One region of the Rhodococcus sp. no. 34 genome, then DNA from elsewhere that is predicted to be linked to it. Evidence: riboswitches for the same ligand, from Rfam matches in the RefSeq annotation. Region 1 holds a riboswitch; each other region holds the start of a gene.
What was found. Region 1 has a riboswitch for cobalamin ahead of ACYP01_RS09145 (ABC transporter substrate-binding protein). Riboswitches for the same ligand answer to the same signal wherever they lie in the genome.
Positions count from the first base shown of each region.

Region 2: it holds a riboswitch for cobalamin, as region 1 does, so the genes downstream of both, ACYP01_RS11525 (CbtB domain-containing protein) here and ACYP01_RS09145 (ABC transporter substrate-binding protein) in region 1, are expected to answer to the same signal.
Region 3: it holds a riboswitch for cobalamin, as region 1 does, so the genes downstream of both, ACYP01_RS09740 (FecCD family ABC transporter permease) here and ACYP01_RS09145 (ABC transporter substrate-binding protein) in region 1, are expected to answer to the same signal.

Region 1 is NZ_BAAILK010000026.1:6,139-11,673, forward strand. It holds gene ACYP01_RS09135 (SDR family NAD(P)-dependent oxidoreductase) at 1-387, opposite strand, end outside; gene ACYP01_RS09140 (siderophore-interacting protein) at 869-1,726, shown strand; cobalamin riboswitch at 1,768-1,948, shown strand; gene ACYP01_RS09145 (ABC transporter substrate-binding protein) at 2,007-3,020, shown strand; gene ACYP01_RS09150 (class I SAM-dependent methyltransferase) at 3,021-3,773, shown strand; gene ACYP01_RS09155 (FecCD family ABC transporter permease) at 3,770-4,810, shown strand; gene ACYP01_RS09160 (ABC transporter ATP-binding protein) at 4,807-5,535, shown strand, end outside.
Region 2 is NZ_BAAILK010000026.1:520,850-526,384, reverse strand. It holds gene ACYP01_RS11540 (hypothetical protein) at 1-279, shown strand, start outside; gene ACYP01_RS11535 (NAD(P)-binding domain-containing protein) at 420-2,255, shown strand; gene ACYP01_RS11530 (CbtA family protein) at 2,315-3,091, opposite strand; gene ACYP01_RS11525 (CbtB domain-containing protein) at 3,082-3,276, opposite strand; cobalamin riboswitch at 3,302-3,440, opposite strand; gene mhuD (mycobilin-forming heme oxygenase MhuD) at 3,529-3,837, opposite strand; gene ACYP01_RS11515 (alpha/beta fold hydrolase) at 3,883-4,620, shown strand; gene ACYP01_RS11510 (HIT family protein) at 4,605-5,030, opposite strand; gene ACYP01_RS11505 (helix-turn-helix transcriptional regulator) at 5,070-5,535, opposite strand, start outside.
Region 3 is NZ_BAAILK010000026.1:128,906-134,440, forward strand. It holds gene ACYP01_RS09725 ((2Fe-2S) ferredoxin domain-containing protein) at 224-925, opposite strand; gene ACYP01_RS09730 (ABC transporter substrate-binding protein) at 922-1,983, opposite strand; gene ACYP01_RS09735 (ABC transporter ATP-binding protein) at 1,980-2,798, opposite strand; gene ACYP01_RS09740 (FecCD family ABC transporter permease) at 2,795-3,802, opposite strand; cobalamin riboswitch at 3,920-4,055, opposite strand; gene ACYP01_RS09745 (TetR/AcrR family transcriptional regulator) at 4,072-4,680, opposite strand; gene ACYP01_RS09750 (alpha/beta hydrolase) at 4,733-5,535, shown strand, end outside.

The DNA.
Region 1 (5,535 bases):
CGGCAGTGCCTGGCGGGTGACGAGGAAAGTGCCCGTCAAATTCACGGAGAGCACCTGATTCCACAGGTCCAGCGAGGTCTCGTGGGTGTGCCCACCACGCAGTATCCCGGCGGCGTTGACCAGTACGTCCAATCCCCCGAGAGTCGAAATCGCCTGACCCACAACCTTGATGACGGAACTCTCGTCACCGATATCGACGACGACGGTGTCGAGGCGATCCTCCGTCGAAGCATGTTCTGCCGATCTCCGGGTGTTCGCCAAACCCTGCTCGGAGATGTCGGCAGCGACCACGCGGCCACCTTCGGCGAGCAACCGCAGCGCGGTGGCCTGCCCGATTCCAGATCCTGCGCCGGTGACGAGAATACGACGACCTTCGAAACGATTCATTGCTGTGTACCTTTCACGAAAACGAGTTGGCTGGCATTCCAGGCTCGGTGGCGCCGACACTCACAACTCACCCGCGAGAAACTTCAGGTACGGGAAATGCGCAGCACTGCAACAGGTGTGGCACTGCGAAATCTCGGCGAGGCAATGCTCGCCGAAGTGGCGAATGTCAGACGGATCCGGCCGGTGCGGCCAAGGCTCTTTCGATCCAGACAAGACCGGACGGGCGGCGGTCGATCGCCTTACGCCCACGTCGGAAAGTCGCTACGCCGAATCGGGCCGTGCGCAGTGCACGGCCGGAAGCGAGAGAACAGCGGCGTATGGACATCACAGGCACGGTAGCAGCGCCGGCACCACTCGCTCAACCGCGTCGTTTCGAGACCCGAATCATTCAGGTAATCAGATGTCACTTCTGGACAACTCGCTCGACTTAGGCAGCACTAACCTGGCGGCATCCCGAAAACCCGATCCAGGAGCACAGTCGATGACACATGCAGACGCCTCGCGCACAACAACTCCCCCGACGACCGTCCTAAGGACCGCTGACCACAATCGCGGACTCAACGACGTTCTCGCGATCGTCGAAGCGATGGAGCGACCGAGCGATCACCTGCTGCGGATCACGGCTCGTTTGACGGAGTCGACCGACGATCCGACCTGGTCACGCCCGAATGTGACCGTACGCATGAATCTCGGGCCGGCCTTCGACGACGCTTCGCGCGTGTACACGGTGCGTTCCTACGATTCAGCGAGCGGATCGATCGTCGTCGATGTGGTCCTGCACGGACAGACCAGTCCGATGATGAGGTGGGCAGCAACGTTGGCCGTCGGTGACACCTTCGGCCTCACCGGTCCGCGGCCACACTTCTTGATCCCTGATGTTCCTGGTCGACGTATCGCACTTTTTCTGGACGGCACCGCAATACCCGCATTGCACTCGATCATCGAGCAGTTACCTACCGACGTCGTCGGAATCGGCTGGGTCACAACAGATGACGAGGTCGTCTTCGCCGAACTGCCCGCCCTCCCCGGCCTGGAGCTTCACCGCGTGAGCGCAGATCCGGCCGAGCCCGACGGCCCACTGGCGGTAGGAGCACGCGAGCTCGCCAATCCCGCGAGCTACGTCGTGTGGGGCGCCGGTGAACGCAACGAGATGCGCGCAATCCGGAAGCACTTTCGATCGACCGTCGGACTCGACAAAAACGACGTCGCGATATTCGGATATTGGAAGGAGGGCGTCAGCAACACCGAAATCGACCTCCGTCGACGCGAGAACTACGAGCGCATCCTCGCCGACGGCGGAACCCTCACCGACATCGACGACCTGGCCATCGAGATCTGATTGCCTCACACCAGCCGACCTGACCGGCGGTGCACTGCGGTGATAAGTTCCTCTGTGCCAGCGGACCTCCACACAGGGGGTCAGGGAATCCGGTGTGAATCCGGAACTGACGCGCAGCGGTGAGGGTGACCGCCCGGGCTTACGCCACTGGATGAGAATCTGGGAAGGCGCTCGGGTGGGGCGATCTCGAGTCCGAATACCGGCTGGCAGCAGGGGTCAACAGGCGCCTGTTCACACGGTAACGGGCTCCGCGAACGAGCCCCTGCGAGAACGAGATTCCATGCGTCTGTCCAGACTTCGCCTACCCGCCGCCGCCGTCGCTGCCCTGTTGAGCGCGTCGTTGGTTGCCTGCTCCTCCGACGACAGTGCTGCCCGACAATCCAACTCTTCCGAACAATCGCGCGTGACAGTCCAGAACTGTGGCCGAGACGTCACGGTGGAGCGACCGATCGAACGGGCAATCGCGGTAAATCAACCTGCAGCAGAGATGCTGTTCGCACTGGGAGTGCAGGACCGGATGGCCGGGTACGCCATGAGCGATGACGATGTCCTCCCAGAACTGCGCGAGGCGCGTGGTCAGGTCCAGGCGTTCGACACCGAGTTCCCGTCATTCGAAAGTGTCCTCGAACGCGAACCGGACATGGTCTACACGACGTTCAACTACACGTTCACCTCGGAGGGCATCGCCGACCGGATCAAGTTCACCGACCTCGGTGTCGCGACATATCAGTCACCCAGCGAGTGCACCGGTCAGGATGCCGAGCAGAGCAAGGCCCTCACGCTCGACGACTTGTACGACGAAATCGACGACGTGGCAACACTGTTCGATGTCAAGGACAAAGGTGTCGACCTCACCGAGAATTTGAAGGATCGCGCGGCCACCGCCACGGCGGCACTGGGAGCTGAGAACGTGACGCTGGCGTGGTGGTACGCAGCCACGAAGACTCCGTACTTCGCCGGGTGCTGCGGTGCACCGGGAATCATGACCGACGCGGTGGGTGCGAAGAACGCCTTCGACGACAACAAGCAGTACTGGCCCGAAATCGGTTGGGAGAGTGTCCTCGATCGAGACCCGACCGTGCTGGTGCTCGCAGATCTCGACCGCGGTGGAGACGGCGACAGTGCCGCAGACAAGATCGCGTTCCTCGAATCGGACCCGGTCGCCAGCAAGCTCACCGCAGTGAAGAACAAGCGTTACATCATCCTCGAAGGAACGACGATGGATCCCTCGATCCGCAATGTCGGTGGCATCGAACAGCTCTCCGACGGGCTGCGCCAGTTGGGTGTGGTCTAGATGTCCGCGGAGATCTGTGAACTGGTGCGTCGGTGGGACGACCAGCAGGCGGCATACATCGCCGACCGTGAGAAGCGCTTCGACGTGATTCTCGACGTCCTCGAATTGCAGCACGCGCACGCCCCGTTCACGGTTGTCGACCTGGCCTGCGGGCCGGGTTCACTGAGCGCCCGGATTCTCGAAAAGTTCGAGCATGCGAGCGTTGTGGGGATCGATTACGACCCGATGCTGCTGGAGCTCGCCCGCCAGTCGTCGACGCGTTTCGGTGACCGACTGCAGCTGATCGACGCAGACCTGGCGGGAGCCGATTGGCCGAATTCGGTGGCTGCGCCGGTTCAGGCGATAGTGTCGACAACCGCGCTGCACTGGTTGCAACCGCAGAAGCTCGTCGAGGTGTATCGGCAGTGCCGCGAACTGCTGAGCCCTGCCGGCGTTCTGCTCAATGGTGATCACTTTCGCTTCGACGGCCGATCCCCCGTCATAAGCCGATGGGCGAACGCTCACGACGAGCAGACGCAACGCTCCGCCTTTGCTGCGGGCGCTCCCGAGTGGGACAGCTGGTGGGACGAGCTGCGGGCCACTCACGGCATCGGGGCACTGACCGACGAGCGTGAGCGTAGATTCGCCGGACGTGACGCCACCGCGCCCACAGCCGTCGACTTCCAGTTGGCGGCGCTCGCGCAAGCAGGTTTTCGGGAGTCGGGGACGGTCTGGCAACTGTTCGACGACTACGTGGTCTACGGCGTGAGATGACGACAAGAGTTCGGCTGCGTGACAACCCGACGACCGTCACCCTGCTGTGGATGATCGGTGTTGTCACGCTGGCCGGATCGGCTGCCGTGGCAATCACGTTGGGGCCGGCCGGTCTGTCGGTCGGTGAGGTGGCTTCGATCGTCGTCGGCCATCTCGGCGGTACCGCGGCGGACGTCACCCCTATCCGTGACGGCATCGTCTGGGACCTCCGTCTGCCGCGTACCCTGCTCGCCGCGCTCTGCGGTGCCGGTCTCGGGTTGTGCGGTGCGATCATGCAGTCGCTGCTTCGCAATCCGCTGGCCGATCCGTTTGTCCTCGGTATCTCGTCCGGCGCCTCGACCGGTGCCGTACTGATCGTGATCCTCGGAGTCGGGTCGGGAGTGATCGGCTTGTCGAGCGGCGCCTTCATCGGCGCGGTGATCTCCTTCGCCCTTGTGTTGCTGCTCGCCCATGCGGCCGGCGGCACGCCGGATCGGGTGATCCTGGCCGGTGTCGCCGCGACCCAACTGTTCTCCGCGCTCACCTCGTTCATCGTCATCACCTCGGCCGATCCCGAGCAGACCCGCGGCGTGATGTTCTGGCTCCTGGGCTCACTCGGCGGCGCCGACTGGCTCGACGTCGCACTCTGCGCTGCGGTGGTCGCAGTCGGCCTCGTGGTCTGTCTGACTCACTCCCGCGCACTCGACGCCTTTGCCTTCGGCGAGGACGCGGCGTCGTCGCTGGGGGTGAACGTGTGGCGGGTGCGTGTGACCCTGTTGTTGGCAACAGCCTTGATGACCGCAGTGATCGTGAGCGTCGCAGGCGCCATCGGCTTCGTGGGCCTGGTCCTCCCGCACGCGGCGCGGGCTCTCGTCGGTTCGAACCACCGCCGACTCCTGCCCGCGTCCGCACTGATCGGCTCCATCTTCCTTGTCTGGGTCGACGCTGTGGCACGCACAGCCATTGCGCCGCAGGAACTCCCGGCCGGTGTGGTGACCGCGCTGGTCGGTGTGCCTGCGTTTGCCGTCATCCTCTGGAGACGGAAGGCCAGGCCATGACACTCGAAGCTACCGGCGTCAGTTGGCGGGTCGGCGGGGCGCTCATAGTCGACGACCTCGACGTCTCGCCTACAACCGGAAGTACGGTGGGGCTTCTCGGCCCCAACGGTTCGGGGAAATCGACGCTGCTGAAACTGCTTGCCGGGCACAATCGTCCGACATCCGGTGTCGTGACCCTGGACCGAACCCCGTTGTCCGACTGGAAACGCCGCGACATCGCGCGTCGGATCGCGACCGTTGATCAGCACAGCAACACCGAGATCGATCTGACGGTCGCGGAGGTAGTCGAACTCGGACGCACACCTCACCGCGGACTGTGGGGTGGGCAGTCGGATTCCGATCGCGACGCCGTTCGGGCAGCGATCGAACACACCGACCTCGCCGGCATGCTGGACCGGTCGTGGCACACCCTGTCCGGCGGGGAGCGCCAACGCGTCCAGATCGCGCGCGCCCTCGCTCAGGAACCTCACGAGTTGCTACTCGACGAGCCGACCAATCACCTGGACATCAACCATCAACTCGAATTGCTCGCGCTCGTGCGACGCCTCCCCACCACCACGATCATGGCATTGCACGATCTGAATCTGGCCGCCATGTTCTGCGATTCGATAGTGATGCTGAACCGGGGATCCATCGTTGCCCACGGAAGCCCGACCGAGGTCCTCACCGCTGACCTGATAGCCGAGGTCTACCAGGTCGACGCCGAGGTTCGCCTGGACGGTCCC
Region 2 (5,535 bases), 510 kb from region 1:
ATGATCTTCTGGGCCAACGCCTTCGGTAACAAGCCCACGGGCTTTGCGGACGGGGTCAACCTGGCGATCCGCGCGCTGCTCACGTTTGCGCTCGCGGTGGTCACATTCTTGTTCTATTACCGCTTTGCGGCAGAGTACATTCTTCACGAGCCGGCAGTTGTCGACGGATTGCACGGCAATGCACTGGGTTTCGTGGATTGGGCCGTGTTGTGGACGCTGTTCTACGTCGTGGGATTTCAGTCGCTGGGACTCGGCAGATTCAAGCCTGCTGAGGGGTGAGTCGGTTGCCCGCACCTCGGTGCGGGTAACCGGTATCGGACGCCGGCACCGCGTCCACTGATTGCAACAGACTGCAACGCTTGTGACCGGGGCCACTTATGGGATGTGCTGTGTGTCACATTCACAAACAAGGAGAAGTGATGACGCAAACCATCGATTCCGCAGTCACCCCCGAGGTGAAGTTGACGGCGGTGACACCTCAGGAGCGCGTCGACGCCTGGCTGGCGGATTTCGAGTCGGCCCTCGCGGCTCGTGACATCGAGCGTGTGGAAGGCAAATTCGCACTCGACAGCTTCTGGCGAGACCTGGTGTCGTTCACCTGGAACATCAAGACCGTCGAGGGTCGCGAGCAGATCGCCGACATGCTCTCCGCGCGACTCGACGACACCGATCCTTCGGGATTTCGGACGACCGAGACACCCGACGAGGCCGACGGCGTCACGTCAGCCTGGATCGAGTTCGAGACTGCAACCGGTCGCGCGCACGGGCACCTTCGTTTGAAGGGAGATGAAGGTTGGACCCTGCTGACGTCGCTGCAGGAGTTGAAGGGACACGAAGAAGGCAAGGGCACTCGTCGTCCGCGCGGCGCCAAGCATGGGGCAGACCCGAACCGCATCACGTGGGCCGAGCAGAAGGAGATCGAAGACCGCGAACTCGGTTACACCACACAGCCTTACGTCGTGATCGTCGGCGGCGGCCAGGGCGGCATCGCGCTCGGCGCCCGGATGCGTCAGCTCGGAGTACCGGCCATCGTGATCGACAGCCACGAGCGACCCGGCGATCAGTGGCGCGGACGCTACAAGTCCCTGTGCCTGCACGATCCGGTTTGGTACGACCACCTGCCCTACATGCCGTTCCCCGACAACTGGCCGGTGTTCGCGCCCAAGGACAAGATCGGCGACTGGCTCGAGATGTACACCAAGGTCATGGAGGTTCCGTACTGGAGTTCCACGACCTGCACCTCGGCGTCGTTCGACGAGAAGACCCAGGAATGGACCGTCGAGGTCAACCGCAACGGCGAGAAGTTGACGTTGCGTCCCAAGCAGTTGGTGATGGCGACGGGTATGTCCGGCAAGGCCAACGTTCCGACGTTCCCCGGGCAGGACAAGTTCCTCGGCGATCAGCACCACTCGAGCAAGCACCCCGGCCCGGATCAGTACGTGGGCAAGAAGGTCGTCGTGATCGGGGCCAACAACTCCTCGCACGACATCTGCGGCGCACTGTGGGAGAACGGTATCGACGTCACGATGGTGCAGCGCAGCTCGACGCACATCGTGAAGTCGGATTCGCTGATGGATTTGGGCTTGGGCGATCTGTACTCGGAGCGAGCACTGGCCGCCGGCATGACGACACACAAGGCGGACCTCACGTTCGGTTCGCTGCCGTACCGGATCATGCACGAGTTCCAGATCCCGGTGTACGACGCAATCCGTGAGCGCGACAAGGATTTCTACGATCGCCTCGAGAAGGCGGGCTTCGAGCACGACTGGGGCGACGACGGTTCGGGCCTGTTCATGAAGTACCTACGACGCGGCTCGGGCTACTACATCGACGTCGGCGCGGCCGAACTGGTCGCGAACGGGGACATCAAGCTCGCGCACGGCAACATTCGTGAGCTGACCGAGAACAGCGTGATCCTCGAAGACGGTACGGAATTGCCTGCCGACGTGGTGGTCTACGCGACCGGCTACGGCTCGATGAACGGCTGGGTGGCGGATCTGATCGGTCAGGACACCGCCGACAAGGTCGGCAAGGTGTGGGGCCTGGGGTCGAACACCACCAAGGATCCGGGACCGTGGGAAGGCGAGCAGCGCAACATGTGGAAGCCGACGCAGCAGGAAGCGCTGTGGTTCCACGGAGGCAATCTGCACCAGTCGCGCCACTACTCGCTGTACTTGGCGTTGCAATTGAAGGCGCGTTACGAGGGCATCCCGACGCCGGTGTACGGACTGCAAGAAGTGCATCATCTGAGCTGAAAAAGAACTGCTGTGCGCCTTTATTAACCGCGGGAGGTTAATAAAGGCGCACAGCAGGTTCAGCGAAGGGCGTACTTCTTTGCTACTTCGGTGTTCTTGGTCGCGCGCTCGGTAAGGAAGGCGAATGCCAACCCGAGTACGAGCCAGAGCGTCGCCTGCGTAGCGAGCGAGGAAAGTCGGAACTCCCACAGCAGAGTTGCCGGGAAGTCCTCGCCCACCTCGTTGATGCCGGGAAGCGAGACGTAACCGATCGCGACGATCACCAGGAACGCAGCCACCGGAGCAGCGATGCGCACACTGAGGAACTCGTGCCCGGAAACTGCCTTTGCAGCCGCTGCTGCCGCGGTGACGGACAGCAGCCCGAGAATCACGGCGGCCAGCCACAGCAGTGTGCGCTGGTTGATGGTGTCGGGATCTCCGACGGCCGGCGGATTGGCCGGGTACTTGAAAAAGGGGACAGCCTCGATAGCCAGCCAACCACCGACGGCGATGGTGATCGCCAACAACGGCCCGGACATTACGGTGAGTCGTCGAGCGTAATTGGCAACGACCGAGAAGATCGCCCCGAGCGCCAGTCCGGCAAGCGCCGTGGCCAGGAACAGCCCGGCGCGCTGCCCGTCGCGGCTCACCAGTGGTTCTTCTTCGTCACCGTGCGAATGCCCAGCGGCTTCGCCGGAAACCTCACCGGTGGCGCTGTTGGCTTCTTCGATCGCAATGGCAGCGTTGACGTGCGGTTCACCCAGCACGAATGCAACTCCGCCGGCAAGGATGCCTGCGATCAGACCAGCCAACAAACCACGAATGAGAAGCTTCGTGAAATTGTCGACTAGTGGCACGGCAGGCCCATCAAGTGTCGACCGTCGTGCATCAATTCATGCATGTACATGCCGGTGCGAGAGATAGCGCCCTGGTCGAACCCGACCAGGTAGAGAGCCAGCATCGCGAACAGAACTACTGCAGCGGCGAGGAAAGCAAGACGAGTCGAATCGATCGACGTATCGGGAGAATAGGCGAGAGCCATCGAAGCCTCCTGGGATTTTCGCGTCCCCTAGGTCCATGCGATGGCCGAAGTGTCTGGCTGTCGAAATAGTCGTGCCGAAAAAGGCACTTCACCTCGAATTACAGTGGCGCGACCGCTCCGGGCTTTCACCGGATTCCTGTCGGACCATCGCGTTTACATGCGAACTTTTGCACTACAGCCCGCACCGTGTCAACGCGTGAAGCCGAGATGACCGTCGATTGTGCCCGCCAAGGCAGGCACAATCGCTCGAGATCAGCTCTTTGCGGCGACGTCCAGGACAACTTCGAATTCGAGCAACGACGCACCCGAAGCGACGGGCTTCGCGCGCTCGCCGGAATGGGCTTCACGGGCGGGGCCGTCACGCCAATCGGCGAACGCCTGCTCGGACTCCCACTGAGTCACCACGAAGTAGCGGCTCTCACCGGCGGTGGGGCGGAGGAGTTGGAATCCGAGAAAGCCCGGGGAGTTCTCGACTGCGTGAGCGCGTGCTGCGAAGCGCTTCTCCAGTTCGGGGCCGGCGCCCTCGGGGACCTCGATTGCATTGATCTTCACGACTGCCATGCAAGCGACATTACCCGCGCACCTTCACCGCGTACCGTGACACTCGTGTTGCATGACGAAGGTGGAACGGGACAACCGATTCTGTTGTTGCACGGCCTCATGGGCAGCTCCCGAACGTGGCGTCGCCATGTGCCGTGGATCCGCGAGTTCGGCCACGTCTACACCTTCGACGCTGCCGGTCACGGCAGGCCGGCGCCAGCGGCACTGACTACCGAGGCATTCGTCGAGGACCTGACATCGGCGGTTGCGTCCATCGAGGAGCCGATGATCGTGATCGGTCATTCGATGGGGGCTCTGCATGCGTGGTGCTTCGCCGCCGCGCATCCCGAAAAGGTTTGTGCGCTGGTCCTCGAAGACATGGCCCCGGACTTTCGTGGACGCACCGCTGCGGACTGGGCGCAGATGATCTCGGCGTGGCCGCAGCCGTTTGCTTCCGAGGAGGCGATGAAGGAATTCTTCGGCCCCGTCGCCGGCCAGTACTTTCTCGACTCTTTCGACCGCCGCGACGACGGGTGGTACCTGCACGGCGACGTGTCGACCTTCCGCGACATCTCGGAGGAGTGGGGCACGAGGCATTTCTGGGATCAGTGGAAGGCGATCGAGGTGCCGACCTTGCTGATCGAGGGAGAGTTCACCATCACCCCTGAGGGACAGATGCGAGAGATGGCCGAGAGGCCGGGAACTCGGTACGTACGTATTGCCGATGCAGGCCACCTGGTCCACGACGATCAACCGCAGCGCTATCGCGAAGTGGTGACGGAATTCCTTCACACGGTGAGCTGACTTCGGATCGACGCGCCCACCTGCTCCAGCTCGACGGCTCGCCCGGCGAGGAGTCCAGCAGCGAACTTCGCCTTGTCGCCGCGATGGCGGGGGACGACGTGCAGGTGCGAGTGGAACACGGTTTGGCCCGCGGCACGCCCGTCGTTGACGAGAAAGTTGACTCCGTCAGCGGCGATGTCGCAGCGGCGTAGAGCTCCTGCGATGAGCGTGCCGACGCGGAACATCTCTGCGCCTTCGTGACTTTCGAGAGCATCGAGGTTCTCTGCATGACGCTTGGGGACCACCAGGGTGTGTCCGCGACTCACCGGCCGTGCATCGAGGAATGCGAGAGTTGTCTCGCTCTCGTGAACGAGAATCGCCGGCTCGGTCAGCGCGACGATCTTGCAGAAGACGCAGGAATCGGTGCTCATGCCTACAGAATGTAGTCCGAAATCAGATCCGACCCCGGACTACAGCAAGCGCAGTTGGCGTGCCCTCGTGATCGCTTCGTTTCGATTGTGTACGTCGAGCTTCTTGTAGAGAGTGCGCAGTTGAGTCTTGACGGTGTTGACGGACACGTACAGTTTGTCGGCCATCGCAGCCGACCCCATGCCGAGCGCCAGGAGTGAGAGGACTTTCTGTTCGCGTTCGGTCAGCTCCACGATATGTACGAATTCCGGAAAAGATTCCGCAGGAGCCCTTTTCGAGAATTCGGCGAGTGCACGCGATTTCGTTTCGGCCATCGATTCGAGTTTCTCGACGTCCGACGATGCGATGGTCGCGAACGAACGTAGAAGTCCGGTCTGATCCGCGATGCTGCACGCTCTGGACCACTCCTGAGAGGCGAGGCGTGGCTCACCCAGCTCGGAGTGTGCAACCGCTTGCACCAGAAGCGATTCCATCTGTGCCCGCGGATAGGATACGCCAGACCAGTCG
Region 3 (5,535 bases), 120 kb from region 1:
CACCCGGTACCGTCGAAAACGAATCAGTCATCTCACAAAGGACATTCATATGCTCACCAACGCCATCAACGCTTTCCTCGCACTCTGGGGCAGCGCCTCCGTCGGCAGCAGTGGATACCAGATCCCGCCGGGAACCCTTCCCTTCGGTTCCTGAGACAGGACAACAGAACCCGCTGAGCGCACTTCGCGCCCAGCGGGTTCTTTGCTTTCACCGACCCGGTATCTACCGGTCCAGAACGTGATCCACCAATCGATCCTCGTGACCGGACACCAAGGCCTCGGCATCACCGGCGTCCACGTGCCCGAACCAGGTACCGCCGGGGTTCGCGATCACCAACGGCCCCAGGTTGCACGGGCTCAGACAACCGGTTCCGGTCACCTTCGACGAGGTACCTTTGGCCGCCGCACTCATCGCCCGGTGAAGCGGTCCTGCTCCGTACGCCATACAGCGAGGGCCCTTGCACACCAACAGATGCCTATCGTGCTGCTCGATCACGGACCAAGCCGGACTGCGATACGACGCCGGACTCGCGGCGATCGGCTTTCCCGCCGAGTCGAGTTCGTCGATCACCTGCCCGGCCACCGCACCTTCGAGCGTTTCCGTTTCATGGAGCGTCACTTCCAGTTCGGCGTCGATCCGGGTTTCGCGCCAGTTCGCAACCGCCTTGCTGGTCCACGTGAGCAGGTACCGATCCCTCGGCACCGCAACTGGAATCAACACGACCTTGTCGACGTCATCGACATGGGCTCGATCGAGTTCCTCGTGAAGGCTCGGCGAAGCGACATCGAGGTACGCAACGCGAACGTCGGCGTCGGTGCCCGCCTGAACAGCGTCGAACATCCGTCGCGCGGCCGACTCGTCGAGGCCGCTGACGGTCGGCCGCAGTACGACAATCACCCGACGCGAGCACCGGTTGTTGCTCATGCCGACGGCGCGGTTGTCCAGTCGATCCCGCTCGACGGAGCCAGCCCGAACTCTTCGATCTTCGCGCGCAACTGTTCCGCGCCGTAGATATTGGGGAACCCACTGGTGAACATGGCGAGCGGGAGTACGACGAAACGGTTCTGCTTGACTGCGTCGAGGTCACGCAGGCCTTCTCGGCTCTTGATCGCGTCGATCTTGCCCTGTACTTCGTCAGCGCTCTTCTTGTAGTCCATGATCACGATGACGTCGGGTTCTGCCTTCGCGACGGTCTCCCAGCTCGCTTTGAACCAGGTGTTGTCGACGTCGGCGAACACGTTGGTTCCCCCGGCGACGTCGATGATTCCGTTGGGGGCTCCGTTGCCTCCGCTGGTGTACAGATCTTCTTCACCGCTGTCGTAGATCAAAACCTTCGGCTTGTCGGCGGCATCTGGCGCGGACTCCAGACGTGCCAAACGTGAATCCAATTCGGTCAATGCCTCGGCGGCGGTGTCCTCGGTTCCGAACAGCTTTCCGTAATTGGTCACGTCCGCACGAAGGGCATCCCACGGACCCATCGTGCCGAGCGCGGAATCCGCTGCGGCACTCTGCCGACAACTATCGGAGATCACATATGAGTCGATGTTGTTGCTCTGCAGCGATTCCGGCGTCACACCGGAGGCGCCCTTGAACAAGCCACTGTAGGAGCCGACCACCAGGTCCGCCTGCTTACCCAGAATCGTCTCCATCGTGATCGTTCCGTCCAGGTGTGGGACGTCCGCAATTCCAGGGCCGAACATCGAGTCCATGACCGCGTCGTTGTTCGTGTTCAACACGACGGCAGCGAGACGATCCAGACCGCCGACTCGGAGAATGGTGCCGATATTGGCCGCATTGCTTGTGGCAACAACCTTTTCGATCGGAAGTTGGAAAGTGCTTTCCGTTCCGCAGTTCTCCAGCGTGACCGAAGTCTTGTCCGCGGCTTCGTCGACGGGCGCGGTTGCCGAGCATCCGGACACGGCCAACAACGCTGTCGCGGCTACAACCGCACCGAACGACGCGCGGGTCTTGACGTGTATCAAAGTGCACTCTCCGAAAATGTGTGTTGTGGTTGAGAATTTCGTGATTCGAATACGAGGTGTGAACGGCCTGTCGCGGGGTTCACGAGTTCGAAAGTCTCGACGCCGAAAACAGTTGCCACCACCGAGGTGGTGAGTACGTCGGATGGATGTCCGAACGCCCTGGCCACTCCATCCGCGAGCACGAGCACCCGATCGCACACTGCCGCAGCCAAATCGAGGTCGTGCAGTGCCATGATCACCGTCCGGTCCAACGACCGGACCAGATCGAGCAGTTCGAGTTGATGCCGGATGTCGAGATGATTGGTCGGCTCGTCGAGGATGAGCACACCGGCGTCCTGCGCGAGACCTCGGGCGAGAAACACCCGCCGACGCTCACCGCCGGAAAGCGTGTCCATCGAAGAGAACCGGTGCTCGATCATTCCGACCTCGCCCAGAGCACGATCGACGACGGCATTCTCGTGCTTTCCACCGACGCTCCAGGGCTTTGCATGTGGTGTGCGGCCCAGACTCACGTACTCGTGAACCAACAAATCGGCGGGACTCTGCTCTTCCTGCGCCACAAAGGAAATGGCTTTGGCCCTCGACCGCGCGGACATCGCGTGCACGGACTCGCCGCCGACACGAATGTCACCGCCGGCGATCGGCCCGAGACCGGCGAGAGCACGCAAGAACGTCGACTTGCCCGAGCCGTTCGGACCAACCACGCCGACCACTGCGCCGGCGTCGGCCGCGATGTCGACGCCTTTGACGATGGTTCGACGGTCGATGCGGACAACGACTCCGGACGCGGTCAGCGCCAGGGCTCGGGCGCTCACGAACTGCCACCGAATCGGTAGCGCCGACGGCCGAGAAGCAGGAGAAACAGCGGTGCACCGATCACCCCGGTCACCACGCTCAGCGGGATCTCGGTCGGCCGCAACGAGGTCCGCGCCACGACGTCGACCCACACCAGGAACGACGCGCCGATCAGCGCTGCCGCCGGCAACACCACTCGATGTCTGGCTCCGACAAGCATGCGTGTGACGTGCGGTATGACCAGGCCTACGAAGGCAATCGCGCCGGACACCGCAACCATCGTGCCGACCAACGCTGCCAGCACGCCGAACAGCACGTTTCGCAGGGTTCGGATGGGAATACCGAGCGAAGCCGCGACGTCCGGTCCGGCCGCCAGCGCGTCCAGCCAACCGTGCAGCGCGAACAACGCTGCCGTCAGCAGGAACACAACGATGACCGGCGCCCACAACTTGTCCCAGGATGCCCCGGCCAAACTTCCCAGGAGCCAGAACAATACGGACTGCGCGGCCTGGGAATCATTGGTACGCAGCACCAGAAAACTCGCGATCGCCGACAGGGCGGATGCGGTAACGGTGCCGGTCAGAACCAATCGCAGTGGAGTGATACCGCCTTGCAGCGTCGCGATGGAGAAGACGAGAATCGCAGCTCCCAACGCCCCGATCATCGCGCCGAAACTGAGCGCCCACACTCCCGCGCCGGCGAACAGTCCGGTGGTGATGACGGCGGTGGCACCGACACTCGCGCCGGACGACACTCCCAGCAGGTGGGGATCGGCAAGAGCGTTACGGACGAGGGTTTGCACCACCGCGCCGGCGACGGCAAGACCAGCGCCGACGGCCAGACCGAGCAGTACCCGAGGTGCTCTGATCCCCCACACGATCGCAAGTTCGGAACGCGTGACGGGTGGGCCTCCGAAGCGCGAGTGCACCACGTCCACCACAGTGGACACGGGGAGCATCTCGGATCCGAATGCCAACGCGCACACAGCAGAGAGCACGGCGACGACCAGCAGAGCGGGCAGCACGATACCCGGACTGAGCCGTCCTCGAGGCGCACCAGCCTTCGGCGAAGGCAGGTGGGTAGGTGGAGACAGAGCTCCGCCAACAGCATTCATGGTGTGACCGATCCATCCTCGTGGCATGACACAACGTCAACGAGGGTGGTATCTGGCTACGGTCGACGCATGGACGACCTCACAGTGGCGGGACCGCGCCGGAATTGCACCGACTTCCCATTACCTCGATGATGACGTCAGAACCATAACGGACCGCGGTCACCATTCTCGACACCGGATCAAGATTGCGACCCGATCATCGATCTCGCGTGCCGTACGACGGCTTCCGTTCGCACTCGAAGTTCTTCGGGTGAATCCGATTCCAGCACAACCCGATGCACCTGGCTGTCCACGGCAGTCACGGTCAGCCGCGACGTCAGCAACGCATCGTCCGCACTGAAACCGCGGCTCTGCAAGTACTCCGAAAAACCCAGTACCAGTTGCCGATTCATTTTTTCGACCTGCTCGATGAGCTCGCGCGTACGCGGAACCTGATCGTAGAGCAGGTGAAAGAACTCTCGTGGCTTACTGTTCACTTCGACAGCGCACTCCACCAACATCCGGACGGCCTCGTCCGGGGTGAGCTCACGCTCGACGATGTCGGCATGGCAGAGCGCAAAACTCTCCCGCGCAGCACTCACGTGACGGTTCGCCAACTCCGAGAGGATCTCGTACTTGTCGCCGAAATATTGGTAGAGCGAGCCCACCGACACCCCTGCTTCGTCAGCGATCCGGTTGGTGGTCGCTGCCATGGCTTCCGAAGCGAAAACGCGAGTAGCTGCCTCCAGGATCGCGTCGTAGGTAGCCCTCGAGCGCTGCTGGGAGGGCCTTTTCCGCCGAGTCGACACGGTCCTCCGATGCGAGTTGTCAGCCGCGACGCCGATACCGAGAATTGTGTAGGTGACCAGCGCCGATTACTCGAAGTTTATGCCCGACCGGTACACCGACCACATGCCGGCGCCGACCCCGACGTGGTGGGAGTGGAACGGCAACACCGTCCACGTCGCACGGGCAGTGGTTCCAGACGCGCCGGTTCGTGTTCTCGGCATCCACGGCGCCGGCGGCTACTCGGGCGCGTTGTGGCCGTTCGCCGGGATCGGCGTGAAACTCGGAGCCGAAGTCCTCTTCCCTGATCTTCCGCTGTACGGCGACACCGTCGTAGCCGATCCCGCCGGCGTCCGGTACGAGCAGTGGGTCGATCTCCTCTGCGATCTCGTCCGGGCCGAGAAGGCAGCCGACGATCGGCCGCTGGTGTTGTTGGGAGCCAGCATCGGCGGTCTGCTGGCCTACGAGGTAGCCGCGCGGACCGGTCTGGCCGACGCCGTCGTCGCTACCTGCCTGCTCGATCCCTCGGATCCATCGGCCAGAGCTGCCGCGGCGCGGTTCGGCCCGATGGGTGTCTACGGCGCTCCCCTGATGCGGCGCACCGAACGACTGGTGGGCCGTATCCGCGTGCCCATCCGTTGGGTCGCCGACGTGGCGAACATGAGCAGCAATCGGGAGCTCGCAACGCTGTGCGCAACCGATCCGCGCGGTGGCGGTGTTCGGGTGCCACTCGGATTCCTCAGCAGCTACTTCTCGTTCGAGCACACCGCACCCGAAGCATTTCGGACGACGCCCGTTCTGCTCACCCACCCGGCCGACGACCGATGGACGCCACCCGAACTGAGCCTGCAGTTCCTCCGCCGCATCAACGCACCCAC